DNA from 3 places in the Kitasatospora sp. NPDC094028 genome. Region 1 is predicted to be linked to each of the others. Evidence: predicted binding sites of a transcription regulator. Region 1 holds the regulator's gene; each other region holds the start of a gene.
The links. Region 1 encodes HspR, which represses chaperone genes until heat shock. Its sites were predicted from a motif close to TTGAGNNNNNNNNNCTCAA; they were not measured.
Positions count from the first base shown of each region.

Region 2: dnaK (molecular chaperone DnaK) is a predicted target of HspR. The motif match lies at 6,845-6,863, and genes of this name have one in related genera.
Region 3: lon (endopeptidase La) is a predicted target of HspR. The motif match lies at 4,582-4,600, and genes of this name have one in related genera.

Region 1 is NZ_JBMVFA010000002.1:138,209-147,875, forward strand. It holds gene ACPC54_RS03655 ((Fe-S)-binding protein) at 1-1,022, opposite strand, end outside; gene dnaK (molecular chaperone DnaK) at 1,336-3,180, shown strand; gene grpE (nucleotide exchange factor GrpE) at 3,177-3,797, shown strand; gene dnaJ (molecular chaperone DnaJ) at 3,944-5,098, shown strand; gene ACPC54_RS03675 (heat shock protein transcriptional repressor HspR) at 5,115-5,624, shown strand; gene ACPC54_RS03680 (hypothetical protein) at 5,815-6,798, shown strand; gene ACPC54_RS03685 (hypothetical protein) at 6,886-7,041, opposite strand; gene ACPC54_RS03690 (TIR domain-containing protein) at 7,376-7,984, shown strand; gene ACPC54_RS03695 (LuxR C-terminal-related transcriptional regulator) at 7,992-8,963, opposite strand; gene ACPC54_RS03700 (LuxR C-terminal-related transcriptional regulator) at 9,088-9,667, opposite strand, start outside.
Region 2 is NZ_JBMVFA010000047.1:5,134-14,800, forward strand. It holds gene ACPC54_RS38450 (ABC transporter ATP-binding protein) at 1-785, opposite strand, end outside; gene ACPC54_RS38455 (NUDIX domain-containing protein) at 917-1,405, opposite strand; gene ACPC54_RS38460 (AAA family ATPase) at 1,471-2,058, opposite strand; gene ACPC54_RS38465 (NUDIX hydrolase) at 2,055-2,495, opposite strand; gene ACPC54_RS38470 (hypothetical protein) at 2,781-2,999, opposite strand; partial or broken gene ACPC54_RS38475 (nicotinamidase) at 3,138-3,239, opposite strand; gene ACPC54_RS38480 (hypothetical protein) at 3,517-3,711, opposite strand; gene ACPC54_RS38485 (hypothetical protein) at 4,134-4,550, shown strand; gene ACPC54_RS38490 (hypothetical protein) at 4,555-5,025, shown strand; gene ACPC54_RS38495 (STAS domain-containing protein) at 5,155-5,487, opposite strand; gene ACPC54_RS38500 (J domain-containing protein) at 5,478-5,966, opposite strand; partial or broken gene ACPC54_RS38505 (Hsp20/alpha crystallin family protein) at 6,162-6,563, shown strand; gene dnaK (molecular chaperone DnaK) at 6,921-8,774, shown strand; gene grpE (nucleotide exchange factor GrpE) at 8,771-9,469, shown strand; gene ACPC54_RS38520 (NmrA/HSCARG family protein) at 9,629-9,667, shown strand, end outside.
Region 3 is NZ_JBMVFA010000010.1:5,061-14,727, reverse strand. It holds gene ACPC54_RS17180 (ABC transporter permease) at 1-252, shown strand, start outside; gene ACPC54_RS17175 (ROK family transcriptional regulator) at 294-1,535, opposite strand; gene ACPC54_RS17170 (GtrA family protein) at 1,572-2,114, opposite strand; gene lon (endopeptidase La) at 2,163-4,559, opposite strand; gene ACPC54_RS17160 (rhomboid-like protein) at 4,721-5,506, opposite strand; gene ACPC54_RS17155 (response regulator transcription factor) at 6,074-6,811, shown strand; gene ACPC54_RS17150 (sensor histidine kinase) at 6,893-8,023, shown strand; gene ACPC54_RS17145 (multifunctional oxoglutarate decarboxylase/oxoglutarate dehydrogenase thiamine pyrophosphate-binding subunit/dihydrolipoyllysine-residue succinyltransferase subunit) at 8,334-9,667, shown strand, end outside.

The DNA of each region.
Region 1 (9,667 bases):
AGGTACGGCGCCTTGTTGTAGGCGTGGTCCCGCAGGCTCATGATCAGCAGCTTGGGCGAGAGCGGCTTGCCGGTGTTCCAGGCCGGGCACTGCGACTGGCAGCGGCCGCACTCGGTGCAGGTGGAGAAGTCGAGGATGCCCTTCCAGGAGAAGTGCTCGACCTGGGAGACGCCGAAGACGGCGTCGTCGGCCGGGTCCTCGAAGTCGATCGGCTTGCCGGCGGAGGTCATCGGCTCCAGCGCGCCGAGCGCCGAGGCGCCGTCCGCGTTGCGCTTGAACCAGATGTTCGGGAAGCCGAGGAAGCGGTGCCAGGCCACACCCATGTTGGTGTTCAGCGAGACCGTGATCATCCAGATGAAGGAGATCGAGATCTTGATCGTCGCGGTGACCCAGAGCAGGTTGTGCAGGGTGCCGGCGCTCAGCCCGGAGAACAGCTTCACCAGCGGGTACGAGACCACGTAGTCGGCCGAGTAGTGGTCGGCGCCCAGCTGCGCGCCCTCCAGACCGCGCAGGGTCAGGATGGCCGCGCCGATGATGAAGATGACGGCCTCGACGAAGTACGCGAAGCCCATGTTGGAGCCCGCGAAGCGGGACTTGCGGCCCGCCTTGTTCGGCAGGCTCAGCTGCCGGATCACGATCAGCGCCGCGATGCCGAGGAAGGTCACCAGGCCGAGCAGCTCCTGGAACAGGAGGTACGGCGTCCAGTCACCGATGATCGGGACCTCGTAGTCCGGATCGAAGAGCTGGCCGAACGCGCCGACCAGGGTGAGGATCAGCGCGTAGAAGCCGACGGCGACGCACCAGTGGGCGACGCCGACGACGCCCCACTTGTTCATCCGGGTGTGGCCGAGGAACTCCCGGATCAGGGTGATCGTGCGGGCCACCGGGTTGTTGATCCGCGCGCCCTTCGGGATGGGCTGGCCGAGCCGGATGAACTTGTAGATCTGCGCGACGGCACGAGCGAACAGCGCCACGCCGACCAGGGTGGTGCCCAGTGAGATGAGGATCGCTGCTAGCTGCATCCGGCTTTCTCCGTACTCCAGCGGCGGTGAGGATAGAGGTCGGTCAAGTGTACTCGTGGGTAACTTAATCACCCACCGGGCGGACACTATCGCCCGTAGCACCGACTCAGAAGATGCTCAAGGTATGGCGGCAGTCACGTAAGGCCACACTCGCCCATTCGGACCCAAAAGGCGTCAAAGGAAGGCCAAAGGGAAGCGGAAGCGACCGGCCGCAGCAAAGCTGAGTCGGATCGACTCATGGCTGTTGACTCGTTCGTGCTCCTCATGCATCCTTGAGTCCGTAAAGCTCAACTCTTCCGTGGAGGTATCTACGATGGCACGCGCGGTCGGCATCGACCTCGGTACGACGAACTCGGTCGTCAGCGTTCTGGAGGGTGGCGAGCCCACCGTCATCACGAACGCCGAGGGTGCGCGGACCACGCCGTCCGTCGTCGCCTTCGCCAAGAACGGCGAGGTGCTCGTCGGCGAGGTGGCCAAGCGCCAGGCGGTCACCAACGTCGACCGCACCATCCGGTCGGTCAAGCGCCACATGGGCACCGGCTGGAAGATCAACATCGACGGCAAGGACTTCAACCCCCAGCAGATCTCGGCCTTCGTGCTGCAGAAGCTGAAGCGGGACGCCGAGGCGTACCTGGGCGAGACCGTCACCGACGCCGTCATCACCGTCCCGGCGTACTTCAACGACTCCGAGCGCCAGGCCACCAAGGAGGCCGGTGAGATCGCGGGCCTCAACGTCCTGCGCATCGTCAACGAGCCGACCGCGGCCGCGCTCGCGTACGGCCTCGACAAGGACGACCAGACCATCCTGGTCTTCGACCTCGGCGGCGGCACCTTCGACGTCTCCCTGCTGGAGATCGGCGACGGGGTCGTCGAGGTGAAGGCCACCAACGGTGACAACCACCTCGGCGGCGACGACTGGGACCAGCGCGTCGTCGACCACCTGGTCAAGGTCTTCCAGTCCGGCCACGGCGTCGACCTGTCCAAGGACAAGATGGCCCTGCAGCGTCTGCGCGAGGCCGCCGAGAAGGCCAAGATCGAGCTGTCCTCGTCCTCCGAGACCTCGATCAACCTGCCGTACATCACCGCCTCCGCCGAGGGCCCGCTGCACCTGGACGAGAAGCTCACCCGGGCCCAGTTCCAGCAGCTCACCGCGGACCTGCTGGAGCGCTGCAAGGTCCCGTTCCACAACGTGATCAAGGACGCCGGCATCTCGCTCTCCGAGATCGACCACGTCGTCCTGGTCGGTGGCTCGACCCGCATGCCGGCCGTCGCCGAGCTCGTCAAGGAGCTGACCGGCGGCCAGGACGCCAACAAGGGCGTCAACCCGGACGAGGTCGTCGCCATCGGCGCCGCGCTCCAGGCCGGTGTCCTCAAGGGCGAGGTCAAGGACGTCCTCCTGCTGGACGTCACCCCGCTGTCCCTCGGCATCGAGACCAAGGGCGGCATCATGACCAAGCTCATCGAGCGCAACACCACGATCCCGACCAAGCGCTCCGAGATCTTCACCACGGCCGAGGACAACCAGCCGTCCGTGCAGATCCAGGTCTACCAGGGCGAGCGCGAGATCGCGGCGTACAACAAGAAGCTCGGCATGTTCGAGCTCACCGGCCTGCCGCCGGCGCCGCGCGGCCTGCCGCAGATCGAGGTCACCTTCGACATCGACGCCAACGGCATCATGCACGTCGGCGCGAAGGACCTCGGCACCGGCAAGGAGCAGAAGATGACCGTCACCGGCGGCTCCTCGCTGCCGAAGGACGAGGTCGACCGCATGCGCCGCGAGGCCGAGCAGTACGCCGAGGACGACCACAAGCGCCGCGAGGCCGTCGAGACCCGCAACTCCGCCGAGCAGCTCGTCTACTCGACCGAGAAGTTCATCGCGGACAACGCCGACAAGCTCCCGGCCGACGTCAAGACCGAGGTCGAGACCGCCATCGGCGAGCTCAAGGAAGCCCTCAAGGGCGAGGACATCGCGAAGATCCGCGAGGCCTCCGAGAAGGTCTCCACCACCGCGCAGAAGCTCGGCCAGGCGCTCTACGCCAACGCCGACGCCCCCGCCGGTGCCGCCGCGGCCGGCGACTCCGCCCACGCCAAGGAAGACGACGTCGTCGACGCCGAGATCGTGGACGACGAGAAGCCCAAGGGTGGTGCGTCGGCATGACGGGGAAGCCGCAGGGTGGCAAGCCCGGCGACGACTCCGCCGCCGAGGAGGCCGTGATCAAGGCCGCCGAGGAAGCCGCCGCGGGTGGCTCCGAGGCCGGTGCGGACGAGCTGGCCGCCGCCAAGCGCGAGGCCACCGAGCGCACCGCCGACCTCCAGCGCCTGCAGGCCGAGTACCAGAACTACCGCAAGCGGGTCGAGCGCGACCGGCTGACCGTCCGCGAGATCGCGGTCTCCAACATCCTGGAGTCCCTGATCCCGGTGCTGGACGACATCGGCCGCGCCCGCGAGCACGGCGAGGTGACGGGCGGCTTCAAGTCCGTCGCCGAGTCGCTGGAGACGGTCGTCGCCAAGCTGGGCCTGCAGCAGTTCGGCAAGGAGGGCGAGCCCTTCGACCCGACCATGCACGAGGCGCTGATGCACAGTTACTCCTCGGACGTCACCGAGGACACCTGCGTGCAGATCCTCCAGCCCGGCTACCGCATCGGCGAGCGGATCATCCGCCCGGCGATGGTGGCCGTGGCGGAGCCCCAGCCGGGCACCCAGACGGCGTCCGGCCCGGACGCCGACGCGAAGTCCGCCGACGCGGACAAGGCCGACGGTGGCTCGGACAGCTGACCACCTGTGACAGCTGACACCCAGTGCGCTGCGGAGTCGTACGCCGGCCAGAACGGCGGCCGGCTCCGCAGCGCTCTGTCGACAGCGCCTCGTGCGTGCGCTGTCGACAACGACGCGACGATGGACATCGGGAGGTGGCGGAAGCCATGAGCGGCAAGGACTTTGTCGAGAAGGACTACTACAAGGTCCTCGGCGTGCCCAAGGACGCCACCGCCACCGAGATCAAGAAGACCTACCGGAAGCTGGCGCGCGAGTTCCACCCCGACGCCAACAAGGGTGACGCCAAGGCCGAGGAGCGCTTCAAGGACATCTCCGAGGCGTACGACGTCCTCTCCGACGAGAAGCGCCGCAAGGAGTACGACGAGGCCCGCAGCCTGTTCGCCAACGGCGGCTTCCGCTCCGGCGGCCCGGGCACCGGCAGCTACAGCTTCGACTTCGGCGACCTCTTCAGCGGCAGCCAGGGCGGCGGCGGTGGCGGCGGCATCGGCGACGTCTTCGGCGGCCTGTTCAACCGCACCGGCGGCCGGCAGGCCCAGCCCCGCCGCGGCGCCGACGTCGAGACCGAGGTGACGCTCTCCTTCGAGGAGGCCGTCGACGGCGCGACCGTCCCGCTGCGGATGACCAGCCAGGCCCCCTGCCGGCTGTGCAACGGCACCGGCGCCAAGTCCGGCACCACCCCGCGGGTCTGCCCCACCTGCGTCGGCTCCGGCACCGTCAGCCGCGGCCAGGGCGCCTTCGCGCTCTCCGAGCCCTGCAAGGACTGCCGCGGCCGGGGCATGATCGTCGACGACCCGTGCCCCGACTGCCACGGCAGCGGCCGGGCCAGCTCCGCCCGCACCATGCAGGTCCGCATCCCGGCCGGCGTCCAGGCCGACCAGCGGATCCGGCTCAAGGGCAAGGGCGCCCAGGGCGAACGCGGCGGCCAGCCCGGCGACCTCTACGTCACCGTGCACGTCGACCCGCACCCCGTCTTCGGGCGCAAGGGCGACAACCTGACCGTCACCGTCCCGGTCACCTTCCCGGAAGCCGCCCTCGGTGCCACCATCGAGGTGCCGACGCTGGGCGGACCGGCCGTGAAGCTCAAGCTGCCCCCGGGCAGCGCCAACGGCCTCACCATGCGCGCCCGCGGCAAGGGCGCCACCCGCAAGGACGGCACCCGCGGCGACCTCCTCGTCACCGTCGAGGTCGTGGTGCCGCAGCACGTCACCGGCGACGCGCTGGACGCCCTGGAGCAGTACCGCGAGGCCACCGCCTCCGACGACCCGCGAGCCGCCATCTTCCGGGCGGCGAAGGGAGCGTGACCACCAGATGTCCCCGATGACCCCTGACAGCCCGATCGGGCCCGGCCTCGGCGAGGGCCTGCCCGGCGACGCCCCGCGCCGCACCCGGCGGGCCACCGCTCCTCCGCAGTACGTGCTCACCGAGGAAACCCCGGTGTACGTCATCTCCGTCGCCGCCGAACTGTCCGGCCTGCACCCGCAGACCCTGCGCCAGTACGACCGCCTCGGGCTGGTCTGCCCCGACCGCACCGCCGGCCGCGGCCGGCGCTACTCCGCCCGCGACATCCAGCAGCTGCGCGAGGTCCAGCGGCTCTCCCAGGACGAGGGCATCAACCTGGCCGGCATCAAGCGGATCATCGAGCTGGAGAACCAGGTCGCCGCCCTGCAGTCCCGGGTCACCGAACTCGTCGACTCCCTGGAGGGCGCCGCCGTGGCCCTCCAGCAGCGCGAGGCCGCCGTGCACGCCTCCTACCGCCGCGACCTCGTCCCGTACCAGCCCCCGACCCCGCAGTCGAGCGCCCTCGTCGTCTGGCGCCCCCGCCGCTGACCGGGGCCCCGGCCGCACCACCAGCCGCCGGTTCCCTCCTGTTCGGGGGGTGCCGGCGGCTGGTGTGTGGTGAGAGAGTGCAGTCGGACTGGGCCTTTCCATCGGGCTCGGCCGGTCTGGCATGCTGAAACGTGATTCAGCGTCGGCGCTGATGGGACGCAAGCGTCACGGTAACGGCAAGGAGCCGAAGGTGAGTGAACGAGACCAGCTCATCAGCCTTTCCGTCCTCTCGGCGGAGGCTCGGAAGCTGTATCTGGACGTCGTTCGCGGGGACGGCCAGCTGTTGCCGGGTTCCGGTCCCGAACTTCCCGACGCGGCCCTGGACGAGCTGGTCAGAATCGGCCTGCTGATTCCCGACACGGAAGACCCCGGTACGTTCCTCGCGACGGATCCCGCCCAACTCTCGGAAAGCCTCAGCCACTCCTGGCAGCGTCAGGCACTCGAATTCCTGTCGCGCGCGGTTTCCCTTCCTTCGGAGCTCCAGGAGCTCGCCCAGGAGTTCCACGCCCCGAAGCAGGCCGGCGGGTCGATCGAATACGTCCGCGGAAAGGCGCTGATTCACCAGAGATTGCAGCAATCCGTGGCTTCCGGGATGGAGGAAGGGCTGGCACTTCAGCCTGGCGGTCCCAGACCGCCGGACATTCTCGCCGGAACGCTCGAAAGCGACCTGGACACTCTCCGCAAGGGCACTAAAACCCGGACAATTTACCACGCCAGCACGCGGCATCATCAGCCGACCAGGGATTACGTCGCGACCCTCACCCGTGCGGGAGGCCAGTACCGGACCCTCGACGAGCCCTACACGCGGCTCATCGTCTTCGATCGACGCCTGGCCGTCATACCGATCGGCGACGATCTGACCCTCGCCGCCTTCATCCACGATGCCGCCGTGATCGGCTACCTGGTGGAGGAGGTTTTCGAGCGCTACTGGAGTCGCGCGCTCGAATTCGACGGTGATCGGGCGATTCCGCAGGAAGTGGTGCCCCGCCTGCGGCAGACGATCATCGATCAAATGCTCGAAGGAACCAACCACCGCGTCATCGCACGACGCCTGGGCATCAGCGAGCGCACACTTGCGAGGCACATCGCCGAGATGCGCGAGGAATACAAAGTGGACTCGCTGTTCCAGCTCGGCTATGTCCTCGGCCGCCAGTCCCAGGGCGCCGCGGGGTGACACACCCCGGCCCTACGGTCGGCAGTGGGCATTGACGCCCGGGGATGCCCTCATCGGCTCAACGACAGCCGGACACCCCGCCCGCACTCAGCTCCAGCTGAAGTCGTCGGCGACGGTCACCGCAGCAGCCGGAGCGGCCGCGCGATCGGAGCCCTGAGCGTCGGCCAGGTAAGCCGTGCCAAGTGCCGCTGCGATGGCGAGCGAAAGCACAATCTTGCGGGCAAATCGGCGCATGCTCGGCATGCTCCCACTCCTTCCCTCGGGATTTCGCCACCAACGGCGCCACAGAACTTCGGCTCACATAGTGCCGCACGGAAGAGTTGCTGTCACCTGTGCCGCCTGCACAGGCGTGCGTCATCTCTCTGCCAGTCATCCAGATGACACAGGCCAACCCTGGACGCGGCACGCCCCCGCGATGGACGATCAGTTCGCTCCCGATGGTCCAACAGAGAGCCACACTCTGCCAATGTACCGTCAAATACGCGACAGTTCACCACCGGGATCACCGATCTGAGCAGCCCATATCCCACACCGCGCCGACGCTTCCCCCCCTGGTCGGCAATCTCCCGGAGTCGACATGACCGAGCCCTACCTGCGTCACCGCGACAGCCAGGCCACTGAAGGCCGGCGTGCACGTGTGTTCCTGGCCGCGCCGCTGATGCGGCTGACCGGGCCGGCGGACAGCGTGGTGACGCTCGCCAGCCGGACGCGGCTGACGACGCTCCGCACCACCCTCCTGCGCAGCGGTGCCGCCGTGTACAGCGCGCACCACAGCGACGCCTGGACCGTCTCCGGGCAGGCCCCGGAGCCCCGCGTTCCGTCCGACTTCCGCGCCCTGCAGTCCGCCGACCTGGTGTTCGCCTACGTCGGCGCGCCGCTCTCGGCCGGGGTGAGCCTGGAGCTGGGGTGGGCGTCCGCCCTGCGGAAGCCGATCGTCCTGCTCGTCGACGAGGCCATCACCCACAACCCGCTGATCGCCACCATCGAGCAGGTCGCCCCCGTCCTGCCGCTGGTCTTCGACGACACCTGGTCCCAGGAGGCCCTCCACCACACCGTGGAGACCGCGCTGGACTGGGCGGGCATGGCGCTCTCCCTGCGCGAGGGCTTCTGGACCGCTCCCGGCGAGCAGTTCTCCGTCCCCCGTCAGCACCCCGGCTACTGGCCGACCAGCGCCGCCACCGGCTGAGCAGCGCTCACCCGGGTTCCCCCGTGGTCCGGGCTCCCCGCATCTGCCAGCCCAGTTGGAACAGCGTCTCGGCGTCGTACAGCTCCCGCAGCCGGGCGATGTGGCCGGCCACCGTCCGTTCGCTCAGGCCCAGCCGGGAGGCGATGGCCCGCTGGGTGAAGCCCTGGGCGAGCAGGCGGCCGACCTGCTCGTGAGGCGCCGGTTCGGCGGAACCGGCCGCCAGGGCGGACCAGTTGACGCCTTCCGCGAGCCGCCAGTAGTTCTCGAAGACCTCGGCGAGGAAGGCGACCGTCGCCAGGTCCTCGACGAAGGCCGCGGCGCCGACGCCCGCGGGAATGACCGCCACCGTGCGGTCGAAGATCATCATCTTGGGCAGCGCGAACGGGGCGACCCGGATGTGGCAGCCGAGCTCCGTCAGCTGGGCCGCGAGCTGCACGGTCGGGGCGTCCAGCCGGGCGCCGGTCTCGTAGACGGTGCGGATCGCGCCGCCGAGGCCGAGGAAGCGGCGGGCGTGGTTGAGGATGTCGCCGGCCGCGCCGGCCGGACGGGCGCCGCCCGGCTGCAGGGACAGCGCCTCGTGGAGCAGCTCCTCGGACAGCTGGGAGACCCGGTGCCGGACGTTCTCGTCGCCCTCGACGATCCGGATGGTGCCGGTGCGGTCGTGCTGCCGGGGCGCGGCGTCGTAGGCGGCGGCCAGGTCGCCGAGCAGGTCGGGGAGTTCGTCGGCCTGGCGCAGCAGGCGGGTGCCCGCCGCCCGTAGGTCGGCGCCGATCCGGGCGGTGACCGAGCGCGGGTTGACGGCGCTGAGCGAGCCGTCCATGACGTAGGGCTTGAGCAGCCCGAGGTCCAGCAGCGTCTGGACGGTCTCGGTGTCCTCGGGCCGGATGTCCGTGATCCGGATCCGGCCGCCGGCGCTCAGGATCTCCCGGTAAAGGTCCCGGGCGGTGGCGTCGGGCAGGTTGAAGCCGGGGTCGGTCATGTCTGCTCACCTCGCATCTGCCGGCCGAGTCGGTGGAGCGTCTCGGCTTCGTACTGTTCGCGCGACCGGGCGGTGTGGTCCGCCGCGGTGCGGTTCTTGGGCCCGTCCCGTCGGTCAGCCCGGATCAGGCATCGCTGACGCCCCGCATCCGCCAGCCGAGGTGGAAGAGGGTCTGCGCGCCGTGGCGGTCGCGGAGCCGGGCGATGTGGGCGGCGACGGTGCGTTCGCTGAGACCGAGCCGGGCGCCGATGGCCCGCTGGGTGAGGCCGTGGGCGAGCAGCCGGCCGACCCGGGCGGTGGTGGGGTGCGGGGGCCCGAGGTGGCGGTCGAGAGGGGTGGCCCGGGCCCAGTCGCGTTCGAACCGGCTGACCAGGTAGCGGACGGTGGCGGGGTCGTCGAGGAAGACGGCGCCGGTGTGTTCCTCGCCGGCCGGGATGACGGCGGTCGTCCGGTCGAAGACCAGGAGCCGCTCGTACGGTTCGGGAAGCACCCGGGCCTGGGCGCCGCCCCGGACGCGGAGTTCGATCTGCCGCAGCACCGGGCGGTCGGCGAGGGCGACCGGCTGGTAGAGGGCGCGGACGGCGCAGCCGCGGCGCAGCAGGGCGAGGTCCTCGGGGAGGGCGTCCTGGAGCCCGTCGAGCGGGCGCGGGCCGGTCTGGGCGGAGAGGAACTCCTCCCGGCAGTCGGCGAGGAGTTCGGCGATG
Region 2 (9,667 bases), on a different contig from region 1:
TCGGCCGCGGAGTAGGGGCGGATCAGCATGTCCGCGAGCAGGGTGCTGGCCCGGTTGTGCTGGAGCCAGGCCCGGGCGGAGGCGTAGTGGCGCCGGGCGGTGCGCACCGCGCCCCATCCCCGCGGGGCGGCGATCAGCACCAGCATGGGCAGCAGGGCGGGGTGGAGGACGGACAGGACGCCGGCGGCGGAGACGAGGCCGAAGGTGGCGGTGAGGACGGAGGTGGCCTGGCCGATGATGCTCTGCAGCGACATCGCGCCCCAGCGGGCGCTGTCCACCTCGGCGAGGAACGCCGGGTCCTCGATGGCCTCCAGCTCGGAGCGGCTGACGATGCCGAGGAACTCGATCGTGGCCTGGCGGAAGACCGCCGGCTTGAGGCGCTCGCCCGCCCAGCCCGAGGCCGCGGACAGCACCGAGGACAGGCCCGCGATCACCCCGACCGCCACGATCGCCGGTGTCGCAGCCCGCAGCACGTCGGCGACCTCGCCGGCAGCGAGCAGGGCCGTCAGCGCGTGGTTGGTGGCGATCAGCGCGACGGCCGCCGCCAGGCCGCGCAGCAACTCGGCGCCGACCAGGGTCACCAGCGCCGCGCGGTCGGCGTCCCAGGCCATCCGCCCGGCCAGGCGCAGGAAACCCGGCATCTGCCGCGCCACCGCCCAGAACGTCACCTTGCCGCTGGCCATCTCGTGCTTGGCCCAGCCGTAGTCGTAGCGCATCGGCCCGCCGAACAGCAGCTGCTCGCTGTCCGGTACCGGGTCCGTCGAGGTCTCGGGTGCGCTGGTCACATACTCCCTTTCGCAGATGGGGGATCGCGGTGGTCGGACGCCGGTGCCGTCAGAGCCCGGCGTAGCCGCGGGGCAGCCGGTACGGACCGGCCACGGGCGAACCGGCCGCCACGGTGCCGGCCGGGCGCCGGTCACGTCTCGACGAGCTGCCGCCCGCCGGAGGCGAGGTCGAAGCCGTGGGTGGAGAAGGCGGGCCCGCCGGCCAGGTACGCCTCCACCGCGGCCTTGGAGGTCGGGAACGCCGGGCTGGGCAGGACGGCGGCGGCGGGGTGCCACCGCACCTCCAGGTGCTTGTCCGGCTCGACGTTGACCAGCTCGCCCGTGAACTTGCTGGTGGCGAAGACGAACAGCACGAACCCGCCGCGCCCGTCCCAGCCCTCCTTGGCCTGGATGGTGTGCACCAGGCGCAGGTCGCACGGCCGGGCGATGAGCCCGGCTTCCTCACGCAGTTCCCGGGCGGCAGCGTGGGCGATGTCCTCCCCGGGGTCGACCTTCCCGCCGGGGATCGTCCACGCCGGGCCCGGGGTCCAACTGCGCTGCGCGTAGTGGACGGTGGCGATCCGGTCGGTGCTCAGGTCGTGGGCGATGACGCCGGCCGACAGCCTGCTCGTCTCGTGCATCAGGGGTGCTCCTGGGTGAAGGTTGAAGGGGCAAGGGAGGGGACGCGACGGTGGGGCGACTGCTTCTAGGCGTCGCGTGGGGGCAACTCCGAGAGCGCGGTTTCGTGCATGATGCGCTCGACCGTGTCGCGGAGGGTGCTGTCGCAGCCGATGACGGTCTCGATCCCGCCGGGAAGTACGTCGTGCTCGCGGTACCAGTCGCGCAGATCCTGCTCGGTGACGGCCGCCGCCAGGTACTCGGGATCGGTTTTCGAGGCGTGGCGGACCAGCGTCTCGTCGATCGGGATGTCGAGGTAGTAGCAGCGGGTGACGCCGCGATGGTCGTCCACCAGCTGCGTGAGCATGTCGCCGTAGTGGTCTGCGCACAGGATGCCTTCGATGACGACGTGGTAGCCGGCGCCCAGTGCGTACCGTGCCACGGTGTCGATCAGGCCGATGTTCGCGCCGCCGGGCCGGTCCTGCTCGCGCAGGACGGTGCGGCGCAGGTTGTCCTGGGCGACCACGGCCAGGCCCCGGCCGAACCGGTCACGGATTCCCGCAGCCACCGACGACTTGCCCGACGCCGAGTTTCCCCGGACGACCACGAGGCGAGTCTCCGTGTTGCCCACGGGCGCCCCGGCGGTCGGTCGCGCCGGGTGGCTCGTGGTGCTCATGCCGGCCAGCCGACGACGGACAGCGGGCGGCCGGCGGCGATCTGCGCGAGCGCGTCGGCGGTGTAGCCGACGATCGGCTCCGGAAGCCCGTCCAACGGCCAGAAGCGCAGGGCGGTGCACTTGTCCGGCTCGCGGTTGGTGATCCTCCCGGCGTACGCGCGGGCGGTGAAGAACAGCTGGAGGCGTCCGGCACCGTCGTCGGCGTCGAGGTGGTGGAGGGTGTGCACCAGGTCGAGGTCCTCCTCCCGGATGGTGATGCCGAGTTCCTCGTCGGCCTCGCGGACCATGCCGGCAAGCACGGACTCTCCCGCTTCGAGGTGGCCGGCTGGAGCGTGCCAGTGCTGATCGGCGAACGTGGTGTTGGCGCGCTGTCCGAGCAGCACCCGGCCGTTCTCGATCAGGACCAGGTGCACTCCGACAACCAGGTTGTGCGACAAGGGAGTTCTCCTTCCCAGGAGGTGAGGGAACCGATGCGGGAGCGCGGCCGGTTCAGGGCATGGCGAAGCTGCGATCAAACTGGTGATCGTTTGTCGTACGTGAGTGCGTCGGTAGGTGTCCCACCGTAGGCGGACCGGCGGGGCCGCGTCGGCGTGTCGCGGCAGAAGCCACACGATCCGGTGAACGGCCCCAACTCGTCATACTGATAAGGCGGTTGCTGGTCGAACAGGGAAGTGTGCCACGGGGGACCGACAATCGAGCCATGCACGGCGGGAGGCGGGCGTTCACGCCTCCGCCAGGGCTGTGATCCGGCTCCGGAGGCGCTCGGCAGGGCCGGCACCGCGCCGGTCGTCGAGGTCGACGTAGAGCTCGACCGTACGGGTGAGCTCGGGTTCGGCGGCGGCGTACTGCTCGGCTTCGTGGAGAGTGGCGCCGATTTCGGCAGTGCACTGGGCGATGCCGCTGGCGACCCAGGACCACGACCTACGACGGCTCGTGTGCACCGGGCGGGGCGGGCGGGGCGATCCCGCCGCTCTCCCGATCGGGCCTACGGTGCTATCGGAGTGCCCACGGACAGGTGGGCTGGTGCCGGTACAGGAACATGACGGTGCCGCCGGCCGCGACGCGACGTTCGGTCGTCACTCGGCAGCAGCGGCGGCCACCTCGGAGCCGCCGGTGACCGCCAGGCTCCCGCCCTCGCAGAAGTCGTTCTGTACATCCACGACGATCAGTGCTCGATGCATGGGAATCATCCTTCTGTCGCTTCCCTGTGATCGCGACCGCCCTCCTTGATCGTTGTGCCAGGGCATCAGCATGAGGTGGTGTGGGTCCGGCGTGGCCCCATGGAATGGACGACGGCAAGCGGGGGAGGCGCCATCCCCGGGGTCCCGGTCGCCTCCAGCGATGAACGCCGATCGCGTCGCCGAGCAGGCGGCGCGAGAACAGGTCGATCACCTTGGCCAGGTAGAGCCGGTGATGATCCTCGGGTGACGGTGCCCCGGCGATCCGTCGCGCGGTGGGTCAGACCTTCTCGACCGCGGTCGCATGCGTGGCTTCCTCGACTCTGTATTCGACCCTGTCCCCTTGGCGCAAAGCCTGGGACTCGTCGGGATTCAAGAGGTCATCCAAGGAAAAGTCCAGTACGTCGCCTGCGGCATCCCGGATGCATCCCTCTCCGGCCTCCGAATACCAGACCTCGATCTTTCCTTCAGCCATGGTCGAGTCTCCTTCGCTCAAGGATCGTGATGCGGTACTGCGCGCGCCGGGCGGTGCCACCAGCCGGAATCCCTGCCGGCTGCGTGCCGCCTCGTTGTCGTCACAGCCGCTGGAGACAGCCGGCGCGGAACGGTCCGGCACCCAGGCCGGGCAGGAGCGGGGGAGAGCCGCCGGAGCGCGCCGCTGCAACTCCGCGTTGCCATCAGGGCAACCTGTTTACGCACGCCGGCATTCCCCCTGCTTGGGGAGACAACCTGCACGTCCGATTCAAGGAAACCTCGTTCCGCAGTTGTGTCGAGGCCAGTTTGGAGGTATACGGACAGATGTGATGAGTGCCGTCCGGACGGGCGGCCGGGTGCCGCGCCGCTGCGGCGGCCGCCTGAGCCGGATGGTGAGCCGCGTCGACGAAGGAGGTGTCGACAGTGATCACGGAACTGGCCCTGGAACGCGTGGAGTTCACCTGCGGCCACTGCTGGCACCAGTGGAGCATGGACTACGACGTCCAGCACTACCGCGATGACGACGGACGGGACTGGGAGTACTTCTCCCGCGACGGCATAGCGGTGGACTCGCCCTACACCCCCCAGGGAGCGCCGCCCTGCCCCGAGTGCGGGCGCCGCTGGGTGGGACGCATTCTCGCCCGCCGGCCGATTCCGACACCGCCGGGCCCGGTCGGCACACCGCGTCAAGCGATTGTCGACGCCCCGGGTCACCGGCCGGAGCGGCACGGTGCGCCGCCGCTCGACGCGCGGGCCCATACCCAGCCGGCGCGGCTCGGAGCGCCTGATGCAGAGGGTGGCGGGGTGAAGGTCGACGCTGACGCGGGAGAGGGGGTGTGAGTTGATGGCGAGGCTGATGGTCGAAGGCGCGGACTTGGTGGTCCGGTTGCGCTGGTGGGAGCGGCTCGTGACGCGGTCGGGGCCGGTCCGGGTGCCGCTGACGGCGGTGGAGAAGGTCACGATCACCAGGCAGCCGTGGAGGGTTGTCCGCGGAGTTCGCGAGAGTGGCCTGCTGGTCCCCGGCAGGCTGTGCCTGGGGGTGTGGCGGCATCCTGGTGGCCGGGACTTCGTGGCCCTGCGTCCCTTCACGGACGTGGTGGTGAGCGTCGACCTGCGTCGGCCCTCGCCGTTCACGCGCGTCGCGGTCCACTCGATCGAGGCGCCGCAAACGGTGGCCGAACTGCGCACGGCGACGAGCCGGGCCGCGGTCGCGGCAGAGGAGCACGATGAGGGAGCCGCCGGGGCGGCGCCAGAGCCCGAGAAGCCGCTGGCCCGGCCAGGCGGCCCGCGGGCGCGCATTCCGGCCCACGCCTGAGCACCTGCCCGCGCGGCATGGCGCGATTCCCGTGCTGTGACCTGGATGCGGCCCGTTCCCGGTGTGCCGGGAACGGGCCGCATCACGGCGCCGTGCCATGCCCGTCGGTGCGAGACGGCGGGTCGGGTGTCAGTGCTGTACCGGCTTGACCAGGCCGTCCGGGCCGACAAGATCGAAGACCCGTGCGACGATCGGGGCACGCACGCCGGTGACCTTCAGGCCGATGCCCGCCCCCCTTGCTTCGCGGTGGGCGCGTTCGAGTACGTCCACGCCCGCGCAGTCGCAGAACGTCACCCCGGAGAAGTCCAGTTCCACGTGATCGGGCCCGCGCGAGAGGCAGTCTTTCAGGCGGATCTCGAGCTCGGGAGCGGTGGCAAGGTCGATCTCTCCGGTGACGGTGACGGTGGCCCGGCCGTCCCACCTGGCGACGGCAGTGCGGAACTTGCTGTCGTTCACAGCCATGGGTCCACCTCCCACAACCGGTTCATCCACTCCCAGAGGCTCAGCGGCATGGAGCGAGCGCAGGGCTCGACCCCCACCGAACCGACCCGCACCGCGGGGCCGGACGGCCACCCACGCCCACCGCGGACCCGGACGGCCGGTGCGGCCCCGGCCGAGTCACCGGTCGCCGGGACCACACGCACCGGCACCCGCACCCCGGCCGCACGACCGGCGGTGCTGTCGGCCAGAGGGGGGTGGCGGCCAGCGTCGCGTTCGGCGTCGTAGGCGGCGCGCAGTCCGGGGTCGTGCAGGACCTCGTACGCGGCTATCACGTCGCCGAGTTGTTCGGCCGGTCCCGGCCCGGCAGACCTGGGTGGGCGGGAATCCGGGTGCAGCAGGCGGACCTGAGCCCGATAGGCCGAGGTGATCTGCTGCGCGGACGCCGAGGGCTCGACTCCCAGCACCGCGTAGTGATCCCGCCACGGTCGCGCACCGGTCATGGCAGCCCACCTCCTCGGCTTGCCCGGACGCCCGTGCTCAGCCCGGGCGAACCCGGCCTGGGGCAGAGCAGAACCTCCTCATCGACCTGCATAGAACCTTGGCAGGCGCTTGTCAAGATGCCCTGAATGGGGGTGTGAGAGCGGCTCCCGCGAGAGAGCCCGGCAGTGTCACCGACCGATTGGGGAGAGTGACTGATGATGCTGATGCGCACCGATCCCTTCCGCGAGCTCGACCGGCTCACCCCAGCAGCTGCTGGGCACCACGGCCCGGCCAGCGGCGATGCCGATGGACGCCTACGAGGGCGACGGGACCTTCCCGCTCCCGACAGCATCGACCTGAACGTCGAGCAGAACGTCCTGACGGTCAAGGCCGAGCGGCCCGGCCCGGAGGTCGAAGACCGCGAGATGGTCGTCGCCGAACGGCCTTACGGCGTCTTCAGCCGGCAGCTGTTCCTCGGCGACACCCTCGAATCCGACAGGATCGACGCCGACTGCGACGCCGGTGTGCTCACGATCCGCATCCCGGTGGCGGAACAGGCCAAGCCCCGGAGAATCGAGATCACGAGCGACAGCGAGAAGAAGCAGATCACCAGCTGATCAGCGCACCCGCAGCCCTGGCGCTCGGTTCCTGGCGGACCCCCGCGCCAGGGCTGGTCCGCGATCAGGGGCAAGGCACGGCCTGCTCGGCGGCGTGGCGTTCGGCGCCGGCTCAAATCCGTGGCCTGCCGTCCCGATCGCCGGGCGGCCAGGAAGTCGCCGACAAGCCCGGCCCGTGGCGCCGGGTCAATGGGAAGCTCCACCACCGAGACCTCACCTCGCCGCTCGAAACCTCTCTTCCACGTTACAGATTTCCTCCACCCGCGGTCCTCGACTTATTCTTGACCCTATGGGACTCAAGTTTCCTTCCTCCCACTGAGGCAAGATGGGGAGGGACAGCAGGAGAGGAGGCCGGCGATGGCACGCGCAGTCGGTATCGACCTGGGGACGACGAACTCGGTGGTCTGCGTGCTGGAAGGCGGCGAGCCCATCGTCATCGCCAACGCCGAGGGAGCGCGCACCACCCCGTCGGTGGTGGCCTTCGGCAAGGGCGGTGAGGTGCTGGTCGGCGAGGTCGCCAAGCGGCAGGCGGTCACCAACGTGGACCGCACGGCCCGGTCGGTGAAGCGGCACATGGGCGAGAGTGACTGGCGTTTCCCGGAGAAGGGGGACGTGAACGGCAAGCGCTACACCGCGCAGGAGATCTCGGCGCGGGTGCTGCAGAAGCTGAAGCGGGACGCCGAGTCCTACCTGGGTGAGGACGTGACGGACGCGGTGATCACCGTGCCCGCGTACTTCAACGATTCCCAGCGCACGGCTACGAAGGAGGCGGGTGAGATCGCGGGCCTGAAGGTGGCGCGGATCATCAACGAGCCGACTTCCGCCGCGCTCGCGTACGGCCTGGACAAGGAGAACGACCAGACGGTGCTGGTCTTCGACCTCGGCGGCGGCACCTTCGACGTGTCGCTGCTGGAGATCGGCGAGGGCGTGGTGGAGGTGAAGGCCACCTCCGGCGACACCCACCTCGGCGGTGACGACTGGGACCAGCGGATCGTCGACCACCTGGTCAAGCAGTTCAACAACGGCTACGGCATCGACCTGTCCAAGGACAAGATGGCCGCGCAGCGCCTGCGCGAGGCCGCCGAGAAGGCGAAGGTCGAGCTGTCCGCCGCCACGGAGACCACGATCAACCTGCCCTACATCACCGCCTCCGCCGAGGGCGCCCTGCACCTGGACGAGAAGCTCACCCGCGCCCAGTTCCAGCAGCTGACCGCCGACCTGCTGGAGCGCTGCGAGGGCCCGTTCCACCAGGCCGTGAAGGACGCCAGGATCGAGGTCAAGGATGTCGATCACGTGATCCTGGTCGGCGGCTCGACCCGGATGCCGGCCGTCACCGACCTGGTGAAGAAGCTCACCGGCAAGGACCCGCACAAGGGCGTCAACCCGGACGAGGTCGTCGCCGTCGGCGCCGCGCTGCAGGCGGGCGTGCTGAAGGGCGAGGTCAAGGACGTCCTGCTGTTGGACGTCACCCCGCTGTCCCTGGGCATCGAGACCAAGGGCGGCATCATGACCAAGCTCATCGAGCGCAACACCACAATCCCGACCCGGCGTTCGGAGGTCTTCACCACCGCCGAGGACAACCAGCCCTCGGTGACCGTGCAGGTCTACCAGGGCGAGCGGGAGATCGCCGCGTACAACAAGAAGCTCGGCATGTTCGAGCTGACCGGCATCGCCCCGGCCCCGCGCGGGGTGCCGCAGGTCGAGGTCACCTTCGACATCGACGCCAACGGCATCATGCATGTCGGCGCGAAGGACCTCGGCACCGGCAAGGAGCAGAAGATGACCGTCACCGGCGGATCCTCCCTGCCCAAGGACGACATCGACCGCATGATCCGCGAGGCCGAGCAGCACGCCGAGGAGGACCGCCGCCGCAAGGAGACGGCCGAGACCCGCAACCAGGGCGAGCAACTCGCCTACACCACCGAGAAGTTCCTCAGCGACAACCAGGACAAGGTCCCGGCCGAGGTGAAGAGCGAGGTGGAGGCGGCCCTGGCGGAGCTGAGAGACAGTCTCAAGGGCGAGGACACCGGCGCGATCCGCGCGGCGAGCGAGAAGGTCGCCCAGGTCAGCCAGAAACTGGGCCAGGCCATCTACGCCCAGACCGCCCCCGGTGCGCCAGGCGGCGGTGCGACCGGCCCGCAAGGCTCGGAAGAGGAGGTCGTGGACGCCGAGATCGTGGACGAGGACGAGCGCAAGGGAGGCGCCGCATGACCACGCCATCCAGGCCCAGCAAGAACGCCGAGGACCAGCGCCCTCAGGTGGTCATCCACGACAAGCGGCGCATCGACCCCGACACCCTGCAACTGCGTGATGCCGGCACGAAGCCGCCGACCGACCCCCGGGGACGGGAGCACCCTGGCGGCACCGACAGTGCCCTGCTGGCCGGCGGTGCCGCCCCCCGCGGCCAGGCGCCCGAAGAGACCGGCGGCGAGGCGCTACGGGCCGCGCTGGCCGAACGCACCCAGGATCTGCAACGTGTGAAGGCCGAGTACGACAACTACCGCAGGCGCGTCCAGCGCGAACGCCTCGCGATCGGCGAAGCCGCCGTGGCCGAAGCCGTCCGCACCCTGTTGCCTGTCCTCGACACCATCGACCAGGCCCGCGCCCACGACGACGCCGCAGCCGGCTTCGAAGCCGTCGCCAACCGCCTGCAGATCCAGCTGGCCTCGCTCGGACTCGAAACCCTGGGCACGGAGGGCGAACCCTTCGACCCCGAATGCCACGAAGCACTCACCTCGACCGAATCGGACCACGTCGACCACCCCACCTGCACACACATCCTGCGATCCGGCTACCGGCTCGGCGAGATCCTGCTGCGCCCGGCGCAGGTGGCAGTCGAACAACCGCCCGCCCCGGACCGGCAGAGCACGAGCACTTCCGTGTCCGATCGCACCGACTCGGCATAGGACACGCGGTCCACGCCTCCGTGCGGCCTGCCCGTTTTCCCGGGCCCGTACGGAGCACACGCGAATAGGCGGAACCGGATTCCGCCGCGGGCGGACGCCGTCGCCGTCCACGAGCCGGGCATCGTCCCGGTCCGGCGGACACCAGAGAGGGAGAAGCCCATGACGGAGAAGAAGACCATCACCGTGTTCGGTGCCACC
Region 3 (9,667 bases), on a different contig from region 1:
AGCGCCGGCGGCGTCTACCCGGCCCCGATGATGCCGCCGTTCTGGCGGGCGATCGGCTCGCTGCTGCCGAACGGCGCCGGCACCAGCGCCACCAAGTCGATCGCCTACTTCGGCTCCACCAACCTGGGCATGCCGATCCTGGTGCTCGTGCTCTGGGCCCTGGTCGGCATCGGCGTCGCTCTGCTGGCCGTGCTGCGCGGCCCGCGCTCCGGCGGACGCGAGCTGGTCAAGGAGACCGCCGAGGCGGCCTGACCCACGGCCCCCGAGCCCCCGGACCGTACGGTTCCGGGGGCTCAGCCCTCCCCGGGCCCGTCCGCCGGCCCGGCCACCGCCAGCGGCCCGGGATCGGCGACGATCGCCCGCACCACCCCCACCGCGGCCCCCAGCAGCGGCCCGCGGCGGCCCAGCCGGGAGACCGTCAGCCGCTCCTCCGCCCACGGCCGGACCGTCACCCGGGCGGCCAGCTCGGCCCGCAGGGCCGGCAGCAGCCAGGGCGCCAGCCGGGCGTAGCCGCCGCCCAGCACCACCGCGGCCGGGTCCAGCAGGTTGACCGCCCCGGCGGCGGCGATGCCCAGCGCCCGGGCGGCCCCGGCCAGGGCCGCCCGGGCCGCGGGGTCCCCGGCCGTCGCCTGTTCGGCGACCAGCGTCACCCAGTCCCCGCGGGCGCCGGTCAGCCGGGCCGCCCGCAGCACCGCGGCCTCGCCCGCGTACTGCTCCAGGCAGCCGCGCGCGCCGCAGGCGCAGCGGAGCCCGTCCGGGTGCACCGGCACGTGGCCGAACTCGCCCGCGTAGCCGCGGGCCCCACGCAGCAGCCGGCCGCCGACCACGATCGCGGCGCCGACCCCGGCCTCGGCGGAGACGTACAGGAAGTCCTCCGGGCCTTCGCCCAGCCAGCGTTCGGCGAGCCCGCCGAGGTTGGCCTCGTTGTCCGCGTCGACCGGCAGGTCGGCCAGGTCGCCGCCGGCCGCGCGCAGGGCGGGGCGCAGCTCGGCGGCCAGCGGGACGTCCTGCCAGCCGAGGTTCGCGGCCCGCTGCAGCAGCCCGTCCGCGCCGACCAGGCCGGGCACGGCGAGGGTCAGCCCGGCCGGGCGCAGGCCGGCCTCGGCGACGGCCGCGTGCAGCAGGTCGGCGAGGTCGGCCATGACGGCGGCGGGCCGGCGGCCCTGGTTGCGGATCTCCAGGCGGCGCCAGGCGCGGACCTCGCCGCGCAGGTCGACCACGCAGGCGCCGAGGTGCCGCACGCCGATCTCGGCGCCGAGCCCGGCGGGGCCGTCCGGATCGAGCCCGAGCGCGGTGCCGGGGCGGCCGACCTTGCCGCTGGGCGCGGCCGGGCCCTCCTCGACGACCAGGCCCGCGGCGATCAGCTGCTCGGCCAGGGAGGAGACCGCGGCCCTGGTCAGCCCGGTCTCGGCGGCGACCTCGGCGCGCGAGCGCGGGGCGCGGGCGATCACACCGAGCACCAGGGCCAGGTTGGCCCGGCGCATCCCCTGCTGGCTGGCGGGCCCGGCCCGGAAGCCGTCCGGTTCCCCGCGCATCGCGTTCACCTCGTGCTTCTTCGCCTACGGCGCCGGCTACGGCGCATCCTGCGGCACCTCGGGTGCAGCGTAACCGGCTTCGGTGCCGGTCGGCGTGCTGGTCGGCGCGCTGGTGAAGACCCAGCGCTGGATCGCCCAGAACCGGAACAGCATCGCGACGAAGGTGCCGACCACCATGCCGCTGAGGAAGTCGGCGACCTCCTGGGCGAGCGGGCCGACGTACGGCTCGCGCAGGTCCAGCAGGTAGCGGGAGACGGCCAGCGGCAGGTCGTTGACGGCGATGGCGACCGCGCTGACCAGCGCGAACAGCAGCGGCTCGCGCCGACGCCCGCAGGCCCGGAAGGCCCACCGCCGGTTCAGCACGTACGAGACGACGGTGCCGATCACGGTGGCCACGGTCAGCGCGATCACCGGTCTGTGCTCCAGCACGGTGAACTTCAGCTCGAAGTCGATCACCATGGTGAGCGCGAAGCAGAAGCCGCCGACCAGCAGGAACTTCACCAGTCGGCGGTGCCGCACCAGGGCCGGGCGGAGCCGCTCCGGCACCCGGGCCAGGGCGCGCTGCGTGGGGGACGGCACCTCCGCAGTCTCACACGCGGAGGTGCCGTCGGCCTCCCGGCCGGTCGGTCAGGCGGCCGCGACCAGTACCTCGGCCGGCTCCAGCGCCAGCTCCAGCACCTCCCGCACGTCCGCCACCGGGTGGACGGTGAGCCGCTCCAGCACCTCGGCCGGGACGTCGTCCAGGTCGGCCTCGTTGCGCTTGGGGATGATCACCGTGGTGACGCCGGCCCGGTCGGCGGCGAGCAGCTTCTGCTTCACCCCGCCGATCGGCAGCACCCGCCCGGTGAGCGACACCTCGCCGGTCATCGCGACGTCGGTGCGGACCTTGCGGCCGGAGAGCAGCGAGGCCAGCGCCGTGGTCATGGTGATGCCAGCGCTCGGCCCGTCCTTGGGGACGGCCCCGGCCGGGACGTGCAGGTGCACGCCGCGGTCGCGCAGCGAGGTGACCGGCAGCTCCAGTTCGGCGCCGCGCGAGCGCAGGTAGGAGAGCGCGATGTGCGCGGACTCCTTCATCACGTCGCCGAGCTGCCCGGTGAGGGTGAGCCCGGTGCCGCCCGTCTCGGCGTCGGCGAGCGAGGCCTCGATGTAGAGGACGTCGCCGCCGGCACCGGTGACGGCCAGGCCGGTGGCCACGCCGGGGACGGCGGTGCGCCGCTCGGCGGGCTCCTGGGCGGCCTCCGGCACGTGGTGCGGCCGGCCGATCAGGGCGCGCAGGTCCTCCGCGCCGACCGTGACGGGCAGCTCGCGCTCGCCCAGCTCGGCCTGTGCGGCGATCTTGCGCAGCACCCGGGCGATCGAGCGCTCCAGGTTCCGGACGCCGGCCTCCCGGGTGTACTCCCCGGCGAGCCGGCGCAGCGCCGCCTCGTCGACGCCGACCTGCTCGCCGCCGAGGCCGGCCTTCTCCAGCTGGCGCGGGAGCAGGTGGTCGCGGGCGATGACGACCTTCTCGTCCTCGGTGTAGCCGTCGAGCCGGACCAGCTCCATCCGGTCGAGCAGCGGCTCGGGGATGGCCTCCAGCACGTTGGCGGTGGCGAGGAAGACGACGTCGGAGAGGTCGAGCTCGACCTCCAGGTAGTGGTCCCGGAAGGTGTGGTTCTGGGCCGGGTCCAGCACCTCCAGCAGGGCGGCGGCCGGGTCGCCCCGGTAGTCGGAGCCGACCTTGTCGATCTCGTCGAGCAGGACGACCGGGTTCATCGAGCCGGCCTCCTTGATCGCCCGCACCAGCCGGCCGGGCAGCGCGCCGACGTAGGTGCGCCGGTGGCCGCGGATCTCCGCCTCGTCCCGGACGCCGCCGAGCGCGACCCGGACGAACTTGCGGCCCATGGCGTGGGCCACCGACTCGCCGAGCGAGGTCTTGCCGACCCCGGGGGGCCCGACCAGGGCCAGCACGGCTCCCCCTCGCCGGCCGCCGACGAGCCCGAGCCCCTGGTCGGCCCGGCGCTTGCGGACGGCCAGGTACTCGACGATCCGCTCCTTCACGTCGGCCAGGCCGGCGTGGTCGGCGTCCAGGACGGCCCGGGCGCCGGCGATGTCGTAGGCGTCCTCGGTGCGCTCGTTCCAGGGCAGCTCCAGGACGGTGTCCAGCCAGGTGCGGATCCAGGAGCCCTCGGGGCTCTGGTCGGACGAGCGCTCCAGCTTGTCGACCTCCTTGAGCGCGGCCTCCCGCACCTTCTCGGGCAGGTCGGCAGCCTCGACCCGGGCGCGGTAGTCGCCCTCCTCGTCGGCGGGGTCGCCGTTGAGCTCGGCCAGCTCCTTGCGGACGGCCTCCAGCTGGCGGCGGAGCAGGAACTCCTTCTGCTGCTTGGCCACGCCCTCCTCGACGTCCTTGCGGATGGTGTCGTTGACCTCCTCCTCCGCGAGGTGGTCGCGCAGCAGGGTGAGCGCGTACTCCAGTCGGGCGACCTGGTCGGCCTCCAGCAGCACCTTGAGCTTCTGCTCGGCGGTGGCGAAGGGCGCGTAGCCGATGTTGTCGGCGAGCTCGCCGACGCCCTCGATCTGCGCGACCCGGTCGACGATCTGCCAGGCGCCGCGCTTGCGCAGCCACTGGGTGGACAGCGCCTTGTACTCCTTGACCAGCTCGGCGGCCCGACCGGCGACCGGGGTGCCGACCGAGGACTCCTTGAACGGCGTGGTCTCCACCCAGAGGGCGGCGCCGGGACCGGTGGTGCCGGCGCCGATCCGGACCCGTCGCACGGCGCGCACCAGCGCCGCCGGGTCGCCGTCGGCCAGCCGGCCGACCTGCTCCACGGTGGCCAGCGTGCCCGCCGCCGCGTACGAGCCGTCCACCCGCGGGACCAGCAGGACCTGCGGCTTGCCGGGGCCGGTGGCCGCGGCGCGGGCGGCCTCGACGGCGGCGCGCACCTCGGTGTCCTTCAGGTCCAGCGGGACGACCATGCCCGGCAGGACGACCTCGTCGTCGAGCGGCAGGACGGGCAGGGTGAGCGGTGTGGACGTCGATGCCATGATCTCTCCCCAGTCAGTGAACTTGAGTCGACCTGACTAAAGGCTTCTCGGCCCGCGGATGTTCCCACCACCTTGTTCGCCGTGAGCGAACGCTTCGAACCCCGGAAGGCCGCTCGGACCCCCCTCCGGGCGCCCCCGTCAAAAACCGGCGGGCGGGGCGGTCAACGCGCGGCCGGCACCCCGGTCGTCCCGGGTCCGGCGGCGACCCCGGCGGCCCGCGCGGCCACCCGGCGGGGCCTCGGCCGGCGCCGCTCGACCCCGCGCAGCCAGCGCCACAGCGCCACCCCGGCGAGCACCGCCGCCGGGTGCCCGACGGCGGTGACCACGTCCTTCTCGGCGGCGATCTGCTCGGCGATCATCAGCCCGACCGCGCCCAGCGCGAGCACCCGGCCGCGCCGGGACAGCAGGCCGGACACCGCTCCCAGACAGGCCAGCACGCCGTAGCTGACCCCGATGTCCAGCCGGTCCATCACCGCCGGGTCCATCCGCCCGGTCTCCACCGCGACGAACACGACGCCCTGCGAGAGCAACGTGGCCACGACGTGCCCGACCGCGAACACCGCGGCCGCCCGGGCCGGGCCGACCCGGCGCTCCAGCGGCGCCAGGGTGAAGGCGAAACCCCACAGGTAGGGCATCCAGACCTCGCCGGCCACCCAGAAACCGCTCAGCACAAGAGCACGCAAAGGGTGCTGCAGGAGGTTGTGCCCGTCCGAACTGGACGCCCCCTGGAGGCGTTGCACGAGTTCCGGGTCGGCGAGTTTCGCGAAGGTCGTGGTGAGGCCGACGACCGCGAGGTACCCGAGCGTGAAGGGATTGCGCCGGGGCGTCGGAACCCGTTCCAGCAGCCAGTCGAGGACTCCGGTGCGCAGCCCGTACCGGAGCATTCCGTACGGCACGCCCGCGGGCGGAGGGCCCTGCCGTCCGGCCTCCTGCCGCAGTCCCGCCATGCCGCCTCCGCTCCACGCCCGCAGCCACCGAGTCCCTCGCGCAGTGCCCAACGTACCGGCGGGCACGGAGGATTCCGCTTGTCGGGTGCCGACGCGACCACGTTACGTCGAGGTTCTGAGAGGCAACTGAGAAAAGCCCGTGAAGACCGGCCCGGAGTCAACGGCTCCGAATAGCCGGAATTGGTCCGGACCTAGTTCCGATTGACCCGTCAGTAGCGGCTCTGACCGGGGACTCAACGTGAACTGGACCGCATACGTACCGTTACGCAGTGAAAATTCGCCGGGTAAGGTATCGGCCCGTGCCCACCCCTGCGGTGGGCCCGCGGGCGGCCCGACAAGCCGGCCCGCGGGCCGGAAACATCCGGTCCACCTGCCGGAAAGCATCCGCTGTCCGTACGCTGCGGAGTGCGTGGGAGAACAGCGGGCGGCGACCATCCGCCCGCACCGCTCCCGATCGCGCGGCGGGACGGCGGACCCGGCACAGTCCACGACGGAACAAGACTACGAGCGGAGCCCCGCCATCCCCACAGGTGGCCGGCCCGCAGCCCTGGGGGCGGTGGCGTGACCGTGACAGAAATTCAGCAGGACCACCACAACACCGGCGGCACGGTGAGCAGCCAGCGCAGAGTGCTGGTGGTGGAGGACGAGCCCACGATCGCCGAGTCGATCGCGGCCCGACTGGGCGCGGAGGGCTTCAAGGTCGCCGTGGCCCACGACGGGCCGGGCGCGGTGGACGGCTTCCACACCTGGCAGCCGGACCTGGTCGTCCTCGACATCATGCTGCCCGGCTTCGACGGCCTGGAGGTGTGCCGCCGCATCCAGGCCCAGCGGCCGGTACCGGTACTGATGCTGACCGCCCGCGACGACGAGACGGACCTGCTGGTCGGCCTCGGCGTCGGTGCGGACGACTACATGACGAAGCCGTTCTCGATGCGCGAACTCGCCGCCCGGGTCAACGTGCTGCTGCGCCGCGTCGAGCGCGCCCAGCAGGCGGCCCGCACGCCCGCGCTCGGCAGCCTGCGCTTCGGCGAACTGGAGATCGACCACGTGCAGCGCCGGGTGCGGCTCGCCTCGGGCGACGTCCACCTGACGCCGACCGAGTTCGACCTGCTCGCCTGCCTGGCGGCCCAGCCGCGCGCGGTGCTCACCCGCGAGCAGCTGCTGGCCGAGGTGTGGGACTGGACCGACGCGTCCGGCACCCGCACCGTCGACAGCCACGTCAAGGCACTGCGGCGCAAGATCGGCGCCAGCTGGATCCGCACCGTCCACGGCGTCGGATACGCACTGGAGGCCCCGCTCTCCTAGCGGCGGACCTCGGGCGACGGGCCACCGGGGGGCCCGTGTCCCGAACACCGCCGTGCGGGCACGCGGGGATCACAGGACCCCATGACCTTTCCACAGCAACGCAACGGCGACGCCGAGGCCGAGCGCCCGCAGACGCTCGCGGCCCGCGCCGCCCGCCGGGTCTGGGCCGACATCCGGCCGCTCGACCCGGTCCGCTCGATCAAGGGCAAACTCGCCCTGCTGGTGATCGTCTCCGTCTTCCTGGCCACCGGGATGGTGGTCGTGGCGATCCAGTCCGCGACCCAGATCCGGATCATCATGGTCTTCTCCATGATCGCCTCACTGCTGTTCATGCAGTTCCTCGCGCACGGGCTGGCCGCGCCGCTGCGCGAGATGACGGCCGCCGCCCGGGCGATGGCCTCCGGCGACTACAGCCGCCGGGTCGAGGTGGGCTCGCGCGACGAGATCGGCGAGCTGGCGGCCGCCTTCAACGCCATGGCGGCCGATCTCCAGGCCGCCGACCAGCACCGCCGCGAGATCGTCGCCAACGTCTCGCACGAACTGCGCACGCCCATCGCCGCGCTGCGCGCCGTGCTGGAGAACGTGGTGGACGGCGTGGTCCAGCCGAACCCCGCGACCCTGGAGGCCGCGCTGGAGCAGACCGAGCGGCTCGGCCGCCTGGTCACCCACCTGCTGGACCTCTCCAAGATCGACGACGGCGTGGTCGACCTGGACCTGCGCCCCTTCGAGGTGCGGGAGTTCCTGGACGGCGTGCTGCGCGGCGTCACCGTGGACGGCGCGACGGCCGGCGGGGCGTTCTCCCGGCGCGGCGACGTCCGACTGGCCCTGGAGGTCAGCCCGGCCGGCCTGACCGGCGTGGCGGACCCGGAGCGGCTCCACCAGGTGGTCGCCAACCTGGTCGACAACGCCTGCAAGCACTCCCCGCCCGGCGGCACCGTGACCGTGCGCGCCCGGCCGGACGGCGAGGACGGCGCACTGCTGCTGGAGGTCCAGGACGAGGGCCCGGGCATCCCGGCGGCCGACCGTACGAGGGTCTTCGAGCGGTTCAGCCGCAGCGGCACCGCGACGGCCTCCGGGCCGGGCTCGGACGGCGGCACCGGGCTGGGCCTGGCCATCGCCCGCTGGGCGGTGGACCTGCACGGCGGGCGGATCGCGGTGGCGGAGTCGCCGAAGGGCTGCCGGATCGAGGTCCGGCTGCCGGGACAGCGCTGAGCGGCGCCGAACGGCGTGCGGCCGGGGATGGTTCGACCGCACTCCGTTTGTCACAGAACCGACACAGACGCATACGAAGATCGTGAAGGCATTCGATCGGGGCTATGTCCGTTTTTGTCCCGATTTGCGGGCCGGTCGCTTCCCCTCAGATCCGGCTTTCTAACGCAGTTTTTCGGCCAAATCCCAGGTCAGGACTGTGATCTGGGCGACGCCTGGGGCCCGGGGACTGCGCGATCACTGGTCAGGGGCGTAGCCTTAATCCCCGCTGTCCAAACATCCCAAAAGGAAGCGGAAGAGGGCGGTTGCCGCCGTGTCGCCACAGTCCCCAGAGACCCCCAACAGCTCGGCAAGCTCCACTGGCTTCGGCCCCAATGAGTGGCTCGTCGACGAGATCTACCAGCAGTACCTCCAGGACCCGAACTCGGTCGACCGAGCCTGGTGGGACTTTTTCGCCGACTACAAGCCCGGTACCGAGGTGACCCCAGTGACCCAGGCCGCGACCCAGGCCGGCCCGACGCCGACCCCTGCCGCTGCCCCCGCGCCCGCCGCTGCTGCTCCGGCCGCACCCGCCCCCGCCGCGCCGGCCGCCCCGGCCCCCGCGGCGCCGGCCCCGGTTGCCGCCCCGCTCGCCGCCGCGCCCGCCGCGCCCCCGGCCCCGAAGGCCGCCGCCCCGGCGCCGGCCCCGGCCGCCGCCGCTGCCGGCCCCGAGCTGGTCCCGCTGCGCGGCCCGGCGAAGGCCGTCGCCACCAACATGGACGCCTCGCTGGAGGTGCCGACCGCGACCTCGGTCCGCGCCGTCCCGGCGAAGCTGTTGATCGACAACCGCATCGTCATCAACAACCACCTGCAGCGCGCCCGCGGCGGCAAGGTCTCCTTCACCCACCTGATCGGTTACGCCCTGGTCCAGGCCATCAAGGCCTCCCCGGGCATGAACCACAGCTACAAGGTGGAGGGCGGCAAGTCCTTCCTGGTCAAGCCGGAGCACATCAACCTCGGCCTGGCCATCGACCTGGTCAAGCCGAACGGCGACCGCCAGCTCGTCGTCGCGGCCATCAAGAAGGCCGAGACGCTCGACTTCTTCGGCTTCTGGCAGGCCTACGAGGACATCGTCCGCCGGGCCCGCGCCAACAAGCTGACCATGGACGACTTCACCGGCGTCACGGTCTCGCTGACCAACCCCGGCGGCATCGGCACCGTGCACTCCGTGCCGCGCCTGATGCAGAACCAGGGCACCATCGTCGGCGTCGGCGCCATGGAGTACCCGGCCGAGTTCCAGGGCTCCGCCCCGGAGACCCTGTCCCGCCTGGGCGTCTCCAAGATCATGACGCTGACCTCGACCTACGACCACCGCGTCATCCAGGGCGCGGCGTCCGGCGAGTTCCTGCGCGAGATCCACCGCCTGCTGCTCGGCGAGAACGGCTTCTACGACGAGATCTTCGAGTCGCTGCGGATCCCGTACGAGCCGGTCCGCTGGGCCACCGACGTCGCCACCACCCACGACGACGAGGTCAACAAGACCGCCCGCGTCATGGAGCTCATCCACGCGTACCGCGTGCGCGGCCACCTGATGGCCGACACCGACCCGCTGGAGTACAAGCAGCGCAAGCACCCCGACCTGGACGTCGTCCAGCACGGCCTCACCCT